DNA from 4 places in the Vreelandella sp. 2A-K22 genome. Region 1 is predicted to be linked to each of the others. Evidence: riboswitches for the same ligand, from Rfam matches in the RefSeq annotation. Region 1 holds a riboswitch; each other region holds the start of a gene.
What was found. A riboswitch is a leader RNA that binds a small molecule or an ion and turns the genes downstream of it on or off. The one in region 1 is predicted to bind thiamine pyrophosphate.
Positions count from the first base shown of each region.

Region 2: linked by a shared signal. The riboswitch ahead of tenA (thiaminase II) and the one ahead of ACW17M_RS08215 (sodium:solute symporter family transporter) in region 1 are both predicted to bind thiamine pyrophosphate.
Region 3: linked by a shared signal. The riboswitch ahead of thiM (hydroxyethylthiazole kinase) and the one ahead of ACW17M_RS08215 (sodium:solute symporter family transporter) in region 1 are both predicted to bind thiamine pyrophosphate.
Region 4: linked by a shared signal. The riboswitch ahead of ACW17M_RS02930 (NUDIX hydrolase) and the one ahead of ACW17M_RS08215 (sodium:solute symporter family transporter) in region 1 are both predicted to bind thiamine pyrophosphate.

Region 1 is NZ_JBSUGC010000005.1:76,975-81,182, reverse strand. Features, by position in the region: gene corA (magnesium/cobalt transporter CorA) at 1-493, opposite strand, end outside; gene ACW17M_RS08215 (sodium:solute symporter family transporter) at 465-1,877, opposite strand; TPP riboswitch at 1,867-1,972, opposite strand; gene ACW17M_RS08210 (peroxidase-related enzyme) at 2,097-2,678, opposite strand; gene ACW17M_RS08205 (hypothetical protein) at 2,857-3,549, shown strand; gene ACW17M_RS08200 (CoA-acylating methylmalonate-semialdehyde dehydrogenase) at 3,638-4,208, opposite strand, start outside.
Region 2 is NZ_JBSUGC010000006.1:245,704-249,911, forward strand. Features, by position in the region: gene ACW17M_RS10590 (class II aldolase/adducin family protein) at 1-657, opposite strand, end outside; gene ACW17M_RS10595 (NAD(P)-dependent oxidoreductase) at 711-1,667, opposite strand; TPP riboswitch at 1,881-2,043, shown strand; gene tenA (thiaminase II) at 2,132-2,815, shown strand; gene thiC (phosphomethylpyrimidine synthase ThiC) at 2,847-4,208, shown strand, end outside.
Region 3 is NZ_JBSUGC010000016.1:148,841-153,048, reverse strand. Features, by position in the region: gene ampC (class C beta-lactamase) at 1-98, shown strand, start outside; gene ACW17M_RS20495 (cupin domain-containing protein) at 290-955, shown strand; gene ACW17M_RS20490 (DUF6164 family protein) at 952-1,320, opposite strand; gene gloA (lactoylglutathione lyase) at 1,330-1,866, opposite strand; gene ACW17M_RS20480 (hypothetical protein) at 2,111-2,455, shown strand; TPP riboswitch at 2,510-2,608, shown strand; gene thiM (hydroxyethylthiazole kinase) at 2,632-3,441, shown strand; gene thiE (thiamine phosphate synthase) at 3,431-4,063, shown strand; gene ACW17M_RS20465 (LysR family transcriptional regulator) at 4,060-4,208, shown strand, end outside.
Region 4 is NZ_JBSUGC010000002.1:134,699-138,906, reverse strand. Features, by position in the region: gene cmoA (carboxy-S-adenosyl-L-methionine synthase CmoA) at 73-816, shown strand; gene cmoB (tRNA 5-methoxyuridine(34)/uridine 5-oxyacetic acid(34) synthase CmoB) at 819-1,847, shown strand; TPP riboswitch at 1,970-2,073, shown strand; gene ACW17M_RS02930 (NUDIX hydrolase) at 2,131-2,694, shown strand; gene ACW17M_RS02925 (thymidylate synthase) at 2,758-3,729, shown strand; gene ACW17M_RS02920 (class I SAM-dependent methyltransferase) at 3,773-4,208, shown strand, end outside.

The sequences.
Region 1 (4,208 bases):
CTTCCAGATCGCTTAACGCCGTTTCGAACTCAAGCAGGCTATCGATATAAAAGCCCGCAGAAATATACATCACCCGCAGCGCGACATGTTCCGGCGAATGGGCCAGCAAGGCTTTACCGTGCTCGTTGAATAGCCGTTCTATGGAGAGCGCTTGGCCGGGGTGGAGGGTGACCAGAAATCGCTCCCCCACAAAGAAACAGACCTGTTGAGGCAGATAGTTTAGTTCGGCATCAAAGGAGGAGATGCCACGATAAATAATCAAGGTGTGATTATCAAACTCTTCAATTTTTGGCGGATGGCGCTCTTTGTGGGCATCTTGAATCGCCATGGGGTGAAACTCAAACGCCTCTAAAATCGCCCGCTCGCTTTGTTGGGACTCGCCCTGCATATCGATCCAGATATGGCTGCCAGGCGTCGCCTGCCAGACAGCCAACAGGCTTTCATCCCCCTCGTGGGTCTCACCTTCAGGGGTAGTCAGAAGAGTTCGAATCATGGATGTCCTTGCGAATAGCTAGCGTTAAGTAGGCTAACAGCACACTCACCAGCGTTGAGGCGATTAACGCCCCGACGAATGGCCCCAAGGTAGGGACACTGCCCGGAAAACTGGCGGCCACCATCCCGGCGACCAAGCTTCCTTGGCTTAACCACCCTGGGAGAATGGCACCCAGCAGCCCCGCGATGCCACCTACAATGGCGGCCAGTGGCGTCATTCGTTGCCACAGGCCCAACAGCACAGGTACCACAATGGCAGCACACAGCAGGTCGGCAATCAAAAACAGACGCAGTACTGACAACCCCTGCAAGGCAATTAATACCACCGGTACCATTACTACCACTGTCACCCAGCGGGCAGCCACCAGTGATACGCCCTGCTGCTCGCTGCGCGCGACCACCAACGAGGCAATACCATTTTGCAGCGTATCAACACTGGAGGCCACCAAGGTCACCGCTAATACCAAGGCGGGTAGCGTCAGCCAAACAGGAGCATCACTTAACAGGGCAAAAAATGGCATCGGCGGCTCGCCTAATGGCACACCACTCATCGCGGCCAATACACCCAGACCACCAATCACCATGACGACGACTACCGTCATTGCGCCACCTAACCATGCCCCGCGCCCCAGGCTTTGATCGTCTTGAGCGGCCCACACGCGCTGCCAATAGCCTTGATGGAAGAGATTGGCCGCGGTAACCGCGATCACTAGCGTTAACGCTACGCTGAGCGCACTGGTGATGGGAATGGCAGGAAGCGCAGCCTCGTTGGGAATAGTGGGAAGCCGCCATAGGGCCATGCCACCGACCACACACAGCAGTACCAGTAACAACCACGCCTGCCAACGGTCAGTGGCAAGGCTGGCCCGTAGACCACCTGCCGCAGTATAGATGAGCGTGGTAAGCGCCACGCCAATAATCACCAGTGCGGGGGGCACATCGGAAAGCAGCGCGGTAATGGCGCCAATAGCGGTTAGCTCGGCAGCTAAAAAGCACGCCATATAGGCGATTGATACCAGCGTTACCCAGCGCCTTACACCAGGGCCATAGCACGCTTCGGCAAACTCGGCGATGCTGCGCCCCTCGGGCAACGCCCGGCGAATCTTCGGCCCATACAGCCCCAAGACGATAAACGGCAGCGCAGAGCCTAATGCATAGCCTGCCAGGGCCAGCGGGCCAACAAAGGCGCCGATTTCAGGAGGAGCAAAGAGAATCCATGCGCCCATGCCGGAGGCAAGGAAGGAGAGCCCCAGGGTAGATGCCGTTTGCGAGTTACGGGCGGTGACATAGTCATCAAGTGGGCCATTCACCCAGCGAGCCCGGAGGCCTAAGTAAGCAAAGCAGCACAGCGCCGCACCAAGCACGGCTAACGTTAGGTAAAGCATGTCGCACTTCCTCCGCCGGTACGAACCGGATCAGGTTCCAGGGTCTGCGTAGCCGCATCTCAGCCCTTTTATGCAGGGCTCCCCTGGCGACAGTGAATGTAGGTGTTTTGCTAAGCGCTTTTTCTAAGTACGTTTTTGGGTACTTTTCGAAGCGCTGTCTCAAGAACTATTCTCAATCAAAATCATAGCTTAGTAAAGTTAAGGTGCGCTGGTCGCCTCTTAGCGAGGCACTCGCCCCATCAGGTAGAACTCCTCATTGGGTGGCGTACCTGCCAGGGTAACCAACCGATTCGACAAGCCAAAAAACGCCGCGATCGCGCCTATATCCCAGCAATCCTCTTGGCTAAAGCCTACTTCCAGCAGGCGGGCAAGCCATTCATCAGTCATTTCACCCACATCGATGGCACAGTGCATGGCGAAATCGAGCATCACCCGGTGGCGCTCGCTAATCGGCGCCACCCGATGGTTGATCGCCACTTGGTCAGCGAGTAGCGGGTCTTTACTGTAAATGCGCACCAGTGCCCCGTGAGCAACCACACAATATAGGCAGCGATTACGTGCGCTGGTAGCCACTACAATCATCTCTTTTTCGGCTTTGGTGAGGGTATCTGATTCGCGCTCCATCAACGCATCGTGATAGGCAAAAAAAGCACGAAATTCAGCAGGGCGATGGGCCAACATCAGAAAGACATTGGGCACAAAACCCGCTTTACCCTGAACGGTCAAAATGGTACTGCGAATATCGTCAGGCAGGTCATCCAATGTTTCAGGCACGTTAAAACGACTTAATGATGAAGACATGCTCACCTCTTTCTTGTTAAGTTTAGCCATCTCATAAAAACGGCTTAGCGGTTGTGTAACAAAAAGCTGAATTAAGAGGCTTTTATTCAGCCGCCCTACTCGCCATACTGAAGATTCGTTCTGTGACAAAAAAACATGCGCTACTCTTAATAAACAGTTCGTTCAAAGGGACACTGTCATGAGCCATAACGAAGCCAAGGAACATACCCCCGGTCGTCTAAACGAGCTGTTTACTGACCCTTACCGAGCATTTGAAAATGATACCGATGAGCGTCAGCTGCACATTCGTATAATGCTACATATGCTGCTTGCCCGCCCAATGACACGGGGTCAAATGACACTTCGCGTCATTCATGGCTGGGAAAATGGCGGCTGTGAGCCCGAAGACCTCCAGCATGTCGACTATACTCTTGATGGCGTTCCTGACTTTAAGCGCGCTGTACAAGATTTTGAACACGCTTCTAAGCACAACACACCGTTACCTGCCGACAACAGCGCCATTCTTGCCGCCCCGCTTGCCAATGCAATTGCAGACGCCGAAGCCGAAGGGCAAGACCTTACCAACGATATTCGCGAGACCCCTGCGCGCTGGCCAGCCTTTGAGGGTGGTTTGGCACTATATACGCTGTTTAAAATGTACCATCGGCTGATTTATGGCGAAGATGACACCTACCGCTGCACGCAGTGTGTAACTCCGCTGGGAATGCGCGAAATACATGAGTTTCACCTTGAAGAGGGTGAGTTTGCTCTGCTCGTCCCCCCCGCTGAACACTTTATGGGTAAGGAGTCGCTGTTAGTATTGCATGAAAGCCAGCTCGGCCCCATTGAACAGCTGCTTGAAGAGAGCCTTCCGCTGTTTGACAACTTTTAAGCCAGCCACCTGGCTTAATCTGCCAAGCGGTTAACCGACCTCGTTAGCAACTGGCCCCGCTTAAGCGGAGCCAGTTAGCGCCACTTTTTTAACCCAGCGAAATCGTGCTATTAATACCGCTGGAAACATTCTCGGGTTCAAACCAACGTGCCGTTACGGTTTTTGTTTGTGTCCAGAATGCAATCGCCTGCTTACCATTGGGCCCTAAATCGCCCAGCTTTGAAGCCCTTGACCCGGTGAAACTAAAGTAAGCGACCGGTACGGGGATTGGCACGTTAATACCAATTTGTCCAACATCGATATCGGTTTCAAACCGGCGCGCTACCCAGCCTGAGTTAGTAAAGATGGAGGTACCGTTGCCATTGGGATTGGCATTGATAAAGGCAATCGCCTCATCCAGGGTTTCAACACTGACCACACACAGCACGGGGCCAAAAATCTCTTCGCGATAAATGGTCATATCGGCGGTTACATCGGCAAACAGGGTCGGCCCCACGAAGTTACCGTTGGGGTAACCCTCTACCTGAACCTTGCGACCATCAACCATCAGTTTGGCGCCCTCTTTCTCCCCTGCATCGATTAAACGTAGTACACGATCACGGGCAGCAGGTGACACCAGCGGGCCCAAGTCCGCATCAAGCTGAGTGCCTGGGCCTACT
Region 2 (4,208 bases), on a different contig from region 1:
CCGCGCCACCTCTTCTGGCACCAGCCGTAAGGGCTGGCCAGTAGACTGCGCCGCCACCTGTAGCTCACAGGCACGCTCAAGATAAAACATATTGTTGAACATCTCTGCAGCCGACGCACCGGTCGTCAGCAGGCCATGGTTACGCAACACCAGCGCCGGGTTGTCGCCAAGGCTTGCCACTATTCGCTCACGCTCAGCCAGATCCAGGGCAATGCCTTCATAATCGTGGTAAGACACCCGTTCGTGAAACTGCAGCGCAATCTGGTTAAGCCGTGTTTCAAGGCCCGACTCCAGCGACGACACCGCCACGCCAGCGCGCGTGTGGGTATGCATCACCCAGGCCGCATGGTGGCTAGCAGTATGAATCGCGGAATGGATGGTGAAACCAGCCGGATTCACTTGTTCTGGGCTGTTATCAATCTTATGGCCATCAACGTCAATCTTCACCAGCGAAGAAGCCGTAATCTCCTCCCAACGCCAACCGTAAGGGTTGATCAGGAAACGTCCCTTCTCACCAGGCACCCGCGCGGTAATATGAGTGTAGATCAGATCCGTCATGCGATAGTGGGCGGCCAGACGATAGCAGGCTGCCAGCGCGATGCGGGTTTCTTGTTCGGCGTTGCTCGTCGTGGTGCGTTGAGACTTATCGAGACTCATCAGGTGTTCCTTTGCAGCAAAGTGATTGTCATGCAACGTGGTTAGCGTTTACGTCAGTAACCGCGCGCCCGATCAACGCCCATGGCAAGCGGCTGCCCATCGCGAAGGGCGCGGGCGGTGTCGACAACCTGCCCTGCGACCACCTCTGGCAACGAATCACTGGCAATGTGTGGTGTGATGCGCAGGCACTCATGCTGCCAGAAGGGATGATCCGCAGGCAGCGGCTCTGCACGGAACACATCCAGGCTCGCCCCACCCAAATGGCCGTGTTCGAGCGCTAGGAGAAGATCGTCCTCGACCAAGTGCTCACCCCGACCGATCTGCACCAACCAAGCGTCTTTGGCGAGCTTCGCGAACAGCGCCTTGTTAAGCACGTTTTCAGTGGTAGCCGTCAGTGGCAGCACATTGATCAGATAATCGGCGCCATCCGCTGCCGCCATGACAGCCCCGTCACCTGTCAGATAGGTCACGCCTTCAACCGGCGCTTGTGGCTCGCTGCGGCAGGCTACGTGTACAGAAAAGCCAAGCGCGGCCACCGCTTTCACCACGGCGCGCCCCATGGTGCCGTGTCCCAGCACCGCCACCTTTCTTGATGCTGGCGCGCGCATCGTCAATGGCGCCCAATGCGCCTTGGCAGCATTTTGCTCCAGGGTGGTGAACTCACGCTCACGATGGAGCACCTCATGCGCGGCAAAACCCGCCATCAAGTCGGCCTGATGTGGATCCCGCACCCGGGCGATATGTACTTCATCGCTCAGGCCAGGATGCGCCAGCAGGGCATCAACACCGGCACCGATAGACATCGCCAGCTCAAGATTAGGATAGCTCTCGAAAGCCTTGTCATTGGGCAACCAGCAGATCGCAAAACGCACATCTTCGGGGTTATCGATCTCATGGGGATGGCGCAGGACGACATCACTCGCTTCATCGCGCAAGGCGTTACCATAAATGGCATCAAGGTCGAGCGAATCACTGAGATAGACGCCTAAAATCGAGTTCGTGTTGGTCATGCAACTTCCTACGGTTCACATTCGAAATAGCAGTGGCTGTAAAACAGCCACTTGTTACTCAACTGTATAATAATTCACGTACCGATGCCATGAAACGCCATTACAGCACCTAAACTCTCATCGCTGTAATGATGCTAATAAATTGTTTCCCGATAACTTTCCATGTCATACACCCTTGCATCTCCCTCACCCGCCTCCTACACTCCACCAACGAACAGCTTGACGGGGTGCCGGTGAAATCCGGCTGAGATGGCGCAGGGCGTAGCAATTAATGCTGCCGAGCGCTGATCCCGCAGAACCTGATCCGGCTAATGCGCTGCTACTTACACAAGTTCGCAGCGAGGGTACCGGCGTAGGGATCAAGCGATGGCCACGGCTGCTCTCTCACGATCGCACGCCGCCCTTCTGCGCCACTCCCTCGATCTTTTTCGCCCGCCCTCCGGATCATTACCACCGGAGGAGTCATGGGCTACCGCTTTACTGATCTCACTACCGCTTGCCAGAAAGATTGGCGCGCCTATATTGAGCACGATTTTGTGCGCCAGCTAGGCACCGCCACGCTGCCCGGGGCGTCGTTTCGCCACTATTTAAAGCAGGACTACCTGTTTTTGATTCACTTCGCCCGCGCCTATGCGCTGGCTGCCTACAAAAGCCCCACCCTCGCCGATCTTCGCCAAGCCCATGAAGGCTTGAAAGCCATTGTGGATGTGGAGCTGGGCCTGCACGTGGGCTTTTGTCAGGAGTGGGGGATTTCCGAGCAAGAACTGGAGGAGCTTCCCGAAGCCAGAGCGACGCTTGCCTACACCCGCTATGTGTTAGATACCGGCAACCGCGGCGACCTGCTGGATTTGCACGTGGCGTTGGCCCCCTGCCTGGTGGGCTACGGCGAAATCGCCAACTGGCTAAACGCCCAGCCTTCCACCCTGCGCGGCGCACAAAACCCTTACGACGCCTGGATAGCCATGTACGAAGGCGAGGAGTTTCAGGCCGCCATGCAGGCGGAGCTTGAATGGCTGAATATCCGCCTTGCCGACATTACCCCCGCCCGCTTTGCCGAACTGAGCAAGATCTTCCGCGACGCCACCCGCCTGGAAATCGACTTCTGGCAGATGGGCCTAGAGCTGATAGACCAAGACCTCACCCACTAATTCAGCAAAACAACACAAGGAAACAACCGTAATGACTAAGACCGTAACAAGCAAAACCAGCCACTTTTTAGCCGAAACCGCCCAGGTCGATGCCGCCGCCATTGCGCCGCTGTCCGGCTCACGTAAGGTATATATCGAAGGTTCGCGCCCGGATATCCGTGTGCCGTTCCGGGAAATTTCACTGTCGCCGACCAAAACCACCGGCATTGATGAAGAGAACCCGCCACTGCTGGTGTACGACACTTCAGGCCCCTATAGCGATCCGGATGCTAACAATGACCTGCGCCGCGGTCTGCCGGAACTACGCCGAGCCTGGATTGAAGAGCGTGACGATACCGAATTTCTATCAGGCCCCACGTCTGATTACGGCAACCGCCGCGCCAACGACCCGACGCTTGCCCAGCTGCGCTTTGATCTAACCCGCACACCACGCCGAGCAAAACCGGGCAAGAACGTGACCCAGCTGCACTACGCCCGCCAGGGCATTATCACCCCGGAAATGGAGTTTATCGCCTTGCGCGAAAACCAGCGCCGTCAAGCGCTAGGTACCGCTGAAGTAGAGCGCATTCTGGGCCATCAGCACAAAGGCCAGAGCTTTGGCGCCAGCCTGCCGGAAGAAATCACCCCTGAGTTTGTGCGTGATGAAGTCGCCAGAGGGCGGGCGATTATTCCCAATAACATCAACCACCCAGAAAGCGAGCCGATGATTATTGGCCGTAATTTCCTGGTCAAAATTAACGGTAATCTGGGTAACTCAGCGGTGACTTCTTCTATCGAAGAGGAGGTGGATAAGATGACCTGGGGCATCCGCTGGGGCGCGGACACCATTATGGATCTCTCCACTGGGCAGAACATCCACGAAACCCGCGAGTGGATTTTGCGCAACTCTCCGGTGCCGATTGGCACAGTGCCTATCTATCAGGCGCTGGAAAAGGTCAAAGGCGTGGCCGAAGACCTCACCTGGGAAGTCTTCCGCGATACGCTGATCGAGCAGGCCGAACAGGGCGTGGACTACTTCACCATTCACGCGGGCGTACTGCTGCGCTATGTACCGCTCACCGCCAAGCGGGTCACCGGCATTGTCAGCCGCGGCGGCTCGATCATGGCCAAATGGTGTTTGTACCATCACCAGGAGAGCTTCTTGTACACCCACTTCGAGGAGATCTGCGAGATCTGCAAGCAGTACGATGTGGCGTTCTCCCTCGGTGATGGCCTGCGTCCTGGCTCAGTGGCCGATGCCAATGACGAAGCACAGATGGCGGAGCTAAAAACCTTGGGCGAGCTGACCCATATTGCCTGGAAGCACGATGTGCAGGTGATGATCGAAGGCCCCGGCCACGTGCCCATGCACCTGGTGAAAGAGAACATGGATAAGCAGTTGGAATACTGCGAC
Region 3 (4,208 bases), on a different contig from region 1:
AAATCGGCATTGTGCTGCTGGCTAACCGCAACTACCCCAATCAGGCGCGCATCGAAGCTGCACATCATATTCTTACCAAACTGACTGAAGCGCCCTAAGCAAGCAGCCAGACAACCTGATGCCGCCTTCGTGAACTGCACCCCAATCGTTGGATATTCGTCCAATGGTTGGGGTGTTTTTTATGGCGATATAACGAAGATCAAACAACCGAAAGTTGCATTTTTTGCTGTCGATAAGGAGACTAGCACCCTCCCCCGTCACTTACCTTCACTGCGAAGAGCCCTTTCCCATGCGTCTAAACGCCGATTTTAGCCACTTTGCCTGTGTTACCCCGGAAGAGTATCAGTGGGTCGATTCCCCCAGCGCGGGGGTAGAGCGCATGATGTTTGACCGGATTGGTGATGAAGTTGCTCGCGCTACCAGCCTGGTGCGCTACGCCCCCAATACAAAGTTTGAGCGGCATACCCACGGCGGCGGCGAAGAGATTCTGGTATTGGAAGGCGTGTTCGCCGATGAGCATGGGCGCTACGCGGCGGGCAGCTACTTAAGAAACCCCATTGGCACCGGCCATACCCCGCAAATTGGCGAGGAAGGCGCGCTGATATTTGTCAAACTGCACCAGTTTGACCCCAACGACACGCTACAGTTGGCAGTGCCAGCGCATCGGCTGCCCTGGCAGCCTGATCGACGCCCGCGCATTGCCTATAAAATGCTGCACACCTACAAGCAGGAGCGCACCAGCCTGGAGCGCTGGTCGGCGGGCACCTCCATTACCTACCCCACGCTGCTGGGCGGGCTGGAGTTTTTGATTCTGGAAGGCACACTGAGCGATAGCGAACAGAGTTACACGGCAGGCACCTGGTGCCGCTACCCCAGCGGTTCTGCTCCGGCACTTACCGCCGGTGATGATGGCGTCATGATGTACCTCAAACGCGGCCATCTGCCAGCCGCTTAGCTTCGCGACATACCCAGGAACGGCAGCAGCGTAAGGGCGGCAATAAGCCCCACTGCTAGCAGTACTAACACGACCTGCACCGGGTGAGCGGCCAAACGACGCCACAGCGTCTCCGCGTCACCCCGCTCAACCGCCGCCTGATGCTCGCGTTGGGCGCGCTCAAGGCGCTCCGCCTGGTAGGCCTCTAACGCCGCGATGGCAGCGTCGTGCTGATGTGGATTGCGCAGCCAAATCGCGTCAACGCCCAGGCGGAAAAAGCCCGCCTGGGTTTCATAGGTATCAAAGCCATGGGCAGCGAGCAGGTCACGCACCTCCATGGCCTCTTCGTCGGTCACATGGCGCAGCCGGAACAGTAGTTCAGCCATTGGCGTGCCTCAAGAGTCGCTCTTCCCCACCATCAGGTCTGCCTGAATCACTTCGATCCAGTAGCCATCCGGGTCTTTAACGAAGATAACATCTTTCATCTTGCCCTGATCGGAGCGTTTGACGAAGGTGACGTCATGCTCGTCGAACCACGCCTGGGCCGCTGCCAAATCCGGTACGTTGAAGCAGATATGCCCAAAGCCCTGGGGTTCGGCATTGCCATCGTGATAGGCGAAATCTTCCTGGTCTTCAGTCCCCCAGTTGTGGGTCAGCTCCAGCAGCCCTTTCTGGCTAAACGTCCAGGCGGTACGCGCTTGTGCATCGTCCGGAACGCTGTCGCTGGGTTCCAGGTTGGCCAGGAAGTAGAGCGAGAACTGCATCTCTTCGAAATCCAACCGCCGCATCACCTGCATACCAAACACTTTTGAGTAGAACGCCAATGCCTGCTCAGGGTCTTTCACCCGCAGCATGGTGTGGTTTAAACGAAACCCTTGAGTTTGGGGCGGCGTAGCCACGACGCCAGGATGCTGCTCGCCTTGAAAACTCATTTTGCTCTCCTATCGCTGATGTTGATCATTGAATCCATTGAGCTTCACGTACCGCTTACCATGGGGGCTTTATGACCATAATAACAGCCCTTACAAGCACGTAGGCAGTGTCGTATCGAGGTGCCGATAAGCGCACTGGCAATACTAAACAAAAACCCTACACTTATTCTTCATAAGCTTTACAAAAAGCAGTTCCCGCAACATGAGTGATGCCCCACCTTTGAGGCGTCCACAGGAGTTTTCCATGAGTGCGATCGATATGACGCTGGGTGACCACCTGACGCTAAAACAGCTTTCCAATGCGCTTCACAACGGTTTTTCGCCGATTGTTGAAGTCGAGTCGATGGATGGAATCTACAAAGTGCGTTTTCACCATGCTAACGGCGTGTCTGAGCTGAGCGATAACAAGGGCCACGTCAGTACTTTTCTGGGCACGGGCGAAATCCGCGATACCCTGGGCCAACTGGGTTTGACCCACGGCGTGCTAACCTTCGCCGACCAGTGTGGTGACGAGATGATTGGGGTCGAGGGTAAAGCGATGACACCTGATGAAATGCTTACCTACGGTACGCGTATTTCGTTTCGTTAGATTGCTATCGTCCGCATCCGGGGCTTTACAGGGCTACTTCAGGCAAGGATAGTAATCCCTCGACAGGGGCGCCCTCCGTTACGGTTGGGCTGAGAAGCACCCTTTGAACCTGAACCGGATAACACCGGCGTAGGGAGTCGTGGTAACGCTTACCACCTCCCTGCCGGGAGGATGCTATGACCCTACGCCCGCTTGGCGATTACCTTGAGACGCTGCGCTCAGTGACACCGCTGGTTCACTGCATGACCAACTATGTGGCCATGAACAGCACTGCCAACCTGCTGTTAGCCACCGGCGCGTCGCCCGCCATGCTGCATGCGCCTGAAGAAGTGGCTGAATTCACGGCTATCTCCGCGGGGCTGTCGATTAATATCGGTACGATCTCTGCCCACTGGGCTGACGCTATGCTCACCGCCACAGCGACTGCCGATCAGCATGCCATTCCCTGGGTATTAGATCCCGTCGCCGTTGGCGCCACGCGCTATCGCCAAACGCTGTGCGCGAAGCTGCTGGCCGCTAAACCCAGCGTGATTCGTGGCAATGCGTCTGAAATTCTTGCCCTTAACGGTTTAGCTAGCCAAGGCCGCGGCGTGGACGCCACAGCCGCCACCGACCAAGCCGTGGACGCTGCAATAGCATTAGCGCAAAAACACGGCTGTATTGTCGCGATGACCGGTGAAAGCGACTGGGTGACGGACGGCACACAGCACTACCGCATTAACGGTGGCCATCCTTTGATGCCCCGTGTAACAACGCTTGGCTGTGGGCTGAGCGCGCTAGTGGCGGGATTTGTGGCTGCCAACCGCGACGCCCCACTGGGTGCAACGGCAGCCGCGCTGGCCTGCTTTGCGGTCACAGGAGAGCGTGCGGGCAGCCACGCCAACGGGCCTGGTAGCTTTCAAGTGGCACTGCTGGATGCGCTGTATCAACTCACCCCTGACGACCTCACTACTTATGCCCAACTGGAGGCAATCCATGCCGCTTGATCTATCGCTCTACTTGGTCACCGATGCCACGCTCTGCCAAGAGCATGGTTTGGAACAAACGGTTGAGGCAGCGGTAAAAGGCGGTGTCACCATCGTGCAGTTGCGTGACAAGCATGCCAGCGACGAACAGATGATTGCCCAAGCCAAACGGTTAAAAGCGCTTCTGGCGGGCACCGGTATCCCGCTGATCATTAACGACCGTTTGCAGGTGGCACTAGAAAGCCAGGCAGATGGCCTGCATGTCGGTCAGAGCGACGCAGCCGTTCAGCAAGCGCGCCGGGTACTAGGTGAGCAAGCGATTATCGGCCTGTCGATCAATACTATCGCCCAGCTGCAAGTCTCTCCGTTTGAGCTACTCGATTATGTCGGGATTGGTCCCGTGTTTGCCACCGAGAGCAAACAAGATCACGCCCAGCCCATCGGCTTTGGCGGTTTAGCGGCGCTGGTCAAGGCGTGCCCACTGCCCAGCGTGGCCATTGGTGGGCTGAAAGCGGATCATGCGATTAGCGTACAGCGCGCGGGAGCGAACGGTTTAGCGGTGATATCGGCCATTTGTGGCCAGCCCGACCCTTACCAGGCAGCGCGCGCTTTTCAGATTTTCCAAGCCGATTCGGCGTCATGAATCAGTTAGAGCATATCGTCGCTTTTGTGCGGGTAGCCGAGTTGAGTAGCTATACCCGCGCTGCTGAAGCGCTGGATATTTCCCGCACTCGCGTATCCCGCCAGGTCATGGCACTGGAAGAGACATTGGGCGCGCGACTGATACA
Region 4 (4,208 bases), on a different contig from region 1:
GCTAGACAGGCCTGTTCTAGTCAATTAAGGGCGCGTAAACTAGCACGCCTTTTCCATGATCCCGGCTTGCCCATGAGTGATGCATCTTACCGTGACGCTATCTTTTCGACACCCCTTGACCGAGTAGCGCGGTTCTCTTTCGACGAAAAGGTGGTCGCCTGTTTCCCTGACATGATCCGCCGATCGGTACCCGGCTACGGGCAAATTCTCGGCATGTTGAGCTTAATTGCCCAGCGCCACCTGCGCCATGGCGCCCATGTCTATGATCTAGGCTGTTCGCTGGGCGCTTCCGGCCTTGCGCTGGCAGGGGCGCTGGCGCCTGACGCCTTTCGCTATACGGGCGTTGACCTATCGCCCGCCATGGTCGCCCAGGCTCGGCAAACCTTTGCTGACGAGTGCCCAGCGTACGCTATGCAGGTCGAAGAAGCCGACATTCGTACCCTAGAGTATGCGTCTTCGGGCATGATCATTCTCAATTTTACCCTACAGTTTCTACCCGCCGCCGACCGCGATGCACTACTGGCGCGGCTTTATGCAGCGCTGGAACCCGGCGGCGTGCTGATTCTCTCGGAGAAAACCGTCGACGCCGACGAGCGCGACAACGCCTGGCGGGTAGAACGCTACCACGATTTCAAGCGCGCCAATGGCTACAGTGATCTGGAAATCAGCCAGAAGCGCACCGCTCTTGAGAACGTACTGGTGCCGGATACCCTCGATGCACTTCATGGTCGTTTGAAACAAGCAGGTTTTCCACGTTCGATGACCTGGTTCCAGTACCTTAACTTTGCCTCGCTGATTGCGTTTAAGGAGGGTTAAAGGTGGCGCCACTACCCGACGATCATCGCGCAATTTATCAGGCGTTTTTAGATCAAGCCACGCTTGATGCCTCGCTAACGCCCTGGCTAGCGAAGCTACCCGAGCAGTTAGCTCACGGGCTTGACCGTAACCGCCACGGCGATTTATCCGCCTGGGAAAAAGCCGTGGCCAAGCTTCCGGCGCTGCCCGCTGAGCGGCGCGTGGATTTAAACAGCGACACCGTCAGCGTTGATCTCGATCTTAGCGATAGCCAGCAGCGCCAGTGTTTTAACCTGCTAAGAAAACTCGCCCCCTGGCGAAAGGGCCCTTTTCAACTGGGTGGCATTCATATTGATACCGAGTGGCGCTCGGACTGGAAGTGGCAGAGAGTGGCTCCCCACTTGGCGCCGCTAAAATACCGTAAGGTACTCGACGTGGGGGGTGGCAGCGGTTACCACGCCTGGCGGATGGCTGGGGCAGGGGCTGCTTTCGTATTAGTAATTGACCCTTCGCCGCGCTTCTACTGGCAATTTCAGGCGGTACGCCACTTCGTCGGCGATACCGATGACGGCAGAACTCAGTTTTTACCAGTGGGTATAGAAGATGTGCCGGAGAACCTGGGCTTTTTCGATACGGTATTTTCCATGGGCGTGCTCTACCATCGCCCAGCCCCGTTGGAACATCTTCAGCAGCTAAAAGCCGCGTTAGTTCCGGGCGGCGAGCTGGTGCTAGAAACCCTGGTAGTCGAAGGCGACGAGCAGACCGTATTTGTGCCCGGCGAACGTTACGCCGCCATGCCCAACGTCTACTTCCTGCCCTCTTCTCAAGCACTCTGCCACTGGCTGGAGCGCTGCGGCTTTACCAACGTGCGCGTGGTCGATGAAGCCGTTACCACGTTAGACGAGCAGCGCTCGACGGAGTGGATGACCTACCAATCGTTGGCTGATTTTCTCGACCCCAACGACCGCACCCGCACCATTGAAGGCTACCCTGCACCGCGGCGGGCGGTGATTTTGGCGAATAAGCCGGGCCAATTAGCCGTTAGCCGTTAGCCGTTAGCCGTTAGCCGTTAGCCAAGTGTGCGAAGAAGGTGTCAAAACCGCCCCGGCGTCCGCCAAGCCGCATTGAATTGCCCCCCCAAATATTGACTTATACTAAAACTCATAGTAACAGTAACTTTTCCGAGGGGTGCCTGTTATTCAGGCTGAGATGGAGTGATCCAAACCCTTTGAACCTGATCCGGCTGATACCGGCGTAGGGACGGACATAAACCATATATGAATCTGTTTTGACACCTACGCCTGTATTATCCGAATCTCAATGCAGGAGTGTATCGTGTCGCAAGGTAACTCAACGCCCGCTAACGCATCTACGCTCAGTAGTACCTCCCCTTTTAACACGTCTGATAAAAACCGCCTGAACTCCGTACTTGCCAAGCCACGCTTGGCAGCAATCGCCGTAACTCTGCGTAATAATGAAGTTCTCCTCGTCCAACGCAGTAAAGAACCTCAACGGGGCACTTGGGGCTTCCCCGGAGGATCAGTGGAACCGGGAGAAAGCCTACATTGTGCAGCAAAGCGCGAATTAATGGAGGAAACCGGTATCACAGCATTGGTAGGACCGTTAATTGATGTAGTAGAAGTAATCGGATATGACCCAGAGGGAAGTCACCACCACTTCGCCTTGGTTGCCCTTTTATGTCACTACGTTGATGGCGAGCTACGGCCTGGTGATGATGCTGCGGACTGCCGCTGGGCGAAAGTTATAAACGGAGAACTCAACTTCAATGAAGCCTTAGCTGATCACGTCGCAGATACTGTCGTGAAAGCCTTTAATTTGCACAGTTTGGCCATCAAAGAAAAATCAAACGCGATTCACGGCTCCAATTCAGCTTTTTAAACTACTCGCCATCATTCGTATCAGCAAAATACGCCTCTTTGCCCACCGAAAGAGATGAATATAATGATGCACAAACATTATACGAATTTCACCAGCCTCTACAGAGATACACTGCATAAAATCTGCTTTGAATATGAATATGTTAACTCACCTAGAGGAAATAAAGAGCGAGAACTCATTGGCTTCAATATCCGACTCGACAATCCTCCTGATCGTTTTTGTCTAAGCAAAATACGCAAACAAAATATTGTTTTTAATTATGCAGAAGCGTTATGGTATTTATCAGGTAAAAACGACTTAGCATTTATTTCCTGGTACGCCCCTTCAATGCAACGCTACAGCCCAGATGGTATAAGCTTACCTGGTACTGGTTACGGAGCTCGTCTTAAAAACTTTGGTGCAGACACGCTCGATCAAATCGAACGAGTGATTGATATCCTTAAAAATGACGATCCCGACAGTAAGCGCGCTGTCCTTCAAATATTTAGTGCGGAAGAAGATCTTTATCGACGCAATATCGACGTTTCATGTACCTTGGGTCTTCAGTTGCTACTCCGCGAAGAAAAGTTGAACATGGTCAGCTATATGCGTGCAAATGATGCCTACGTTGGCATGCTGAACGATATTTTCTCTTTTACTTTCTTGCAAGAGTATATTGCTGCCCGCATAGGCTGCAAAATCGGTCACTACACACATCAAGTTGGTTCTATTCACGTCTATGAAAGCACACATGAGCGTGCGCTTGAACTTTTGAATAGTAATGAAACTATACCCCAGCCAGGCACAGTACCTTTAATGCCAATTGGCACCTCCCCGACGACCATACGCAAACTATTGGAATATGAGTCAGAGATCCGTAGCGGCTTGTTGACGTTTAATGATATGGCTAATCTTAACCTAACGACGTATTGGCGAGATGTGCTGATGTTGTTCTGGATCTATCGCCAAATCAAGATAGGGAATGCGCTGCCTCAAAAGGCGTTAGAGATAATTAACCCCTACTATCAACCGTTTCTTATTAATCGCTGGGGATAGTACAAGCATTCATACATGAGCAAATATTAGGGGATTTATTTTTATGAATACTAATTGGACTGAACAAAATATCGCCGAGCTTTTTGACGCTTATGATGATTGGGTGGAGAATGCTTTTGGCTATCAACCACTCATCGCGGAGTTAACCTGCTCTTATGGCAAGGGAATTAGTGTATTGGACTACGGCTGTGGCAGCGGCAAAGTGTCCAGAAGATTAAGAGACGACGGATTCGACTATGTCACCGGTGTTGACATCTCTCCAACAATGATTGAACAAGCAATATCCGCAGGCACTAACCGTCTTCGCTTTGAGCAAATCCATGGTCCAAATTTGCCATTTCCTGATAACAGTTTTGAAGCTGTCATTAGTTGTTTTCTGTTTATTAACATTCCCGAAAGACGTGAACTAGTACGCATCACTACGGAAGTAATGCGCGTACTTAAACCTGGCGGCTCCTATTACATCCTCGACACTCATC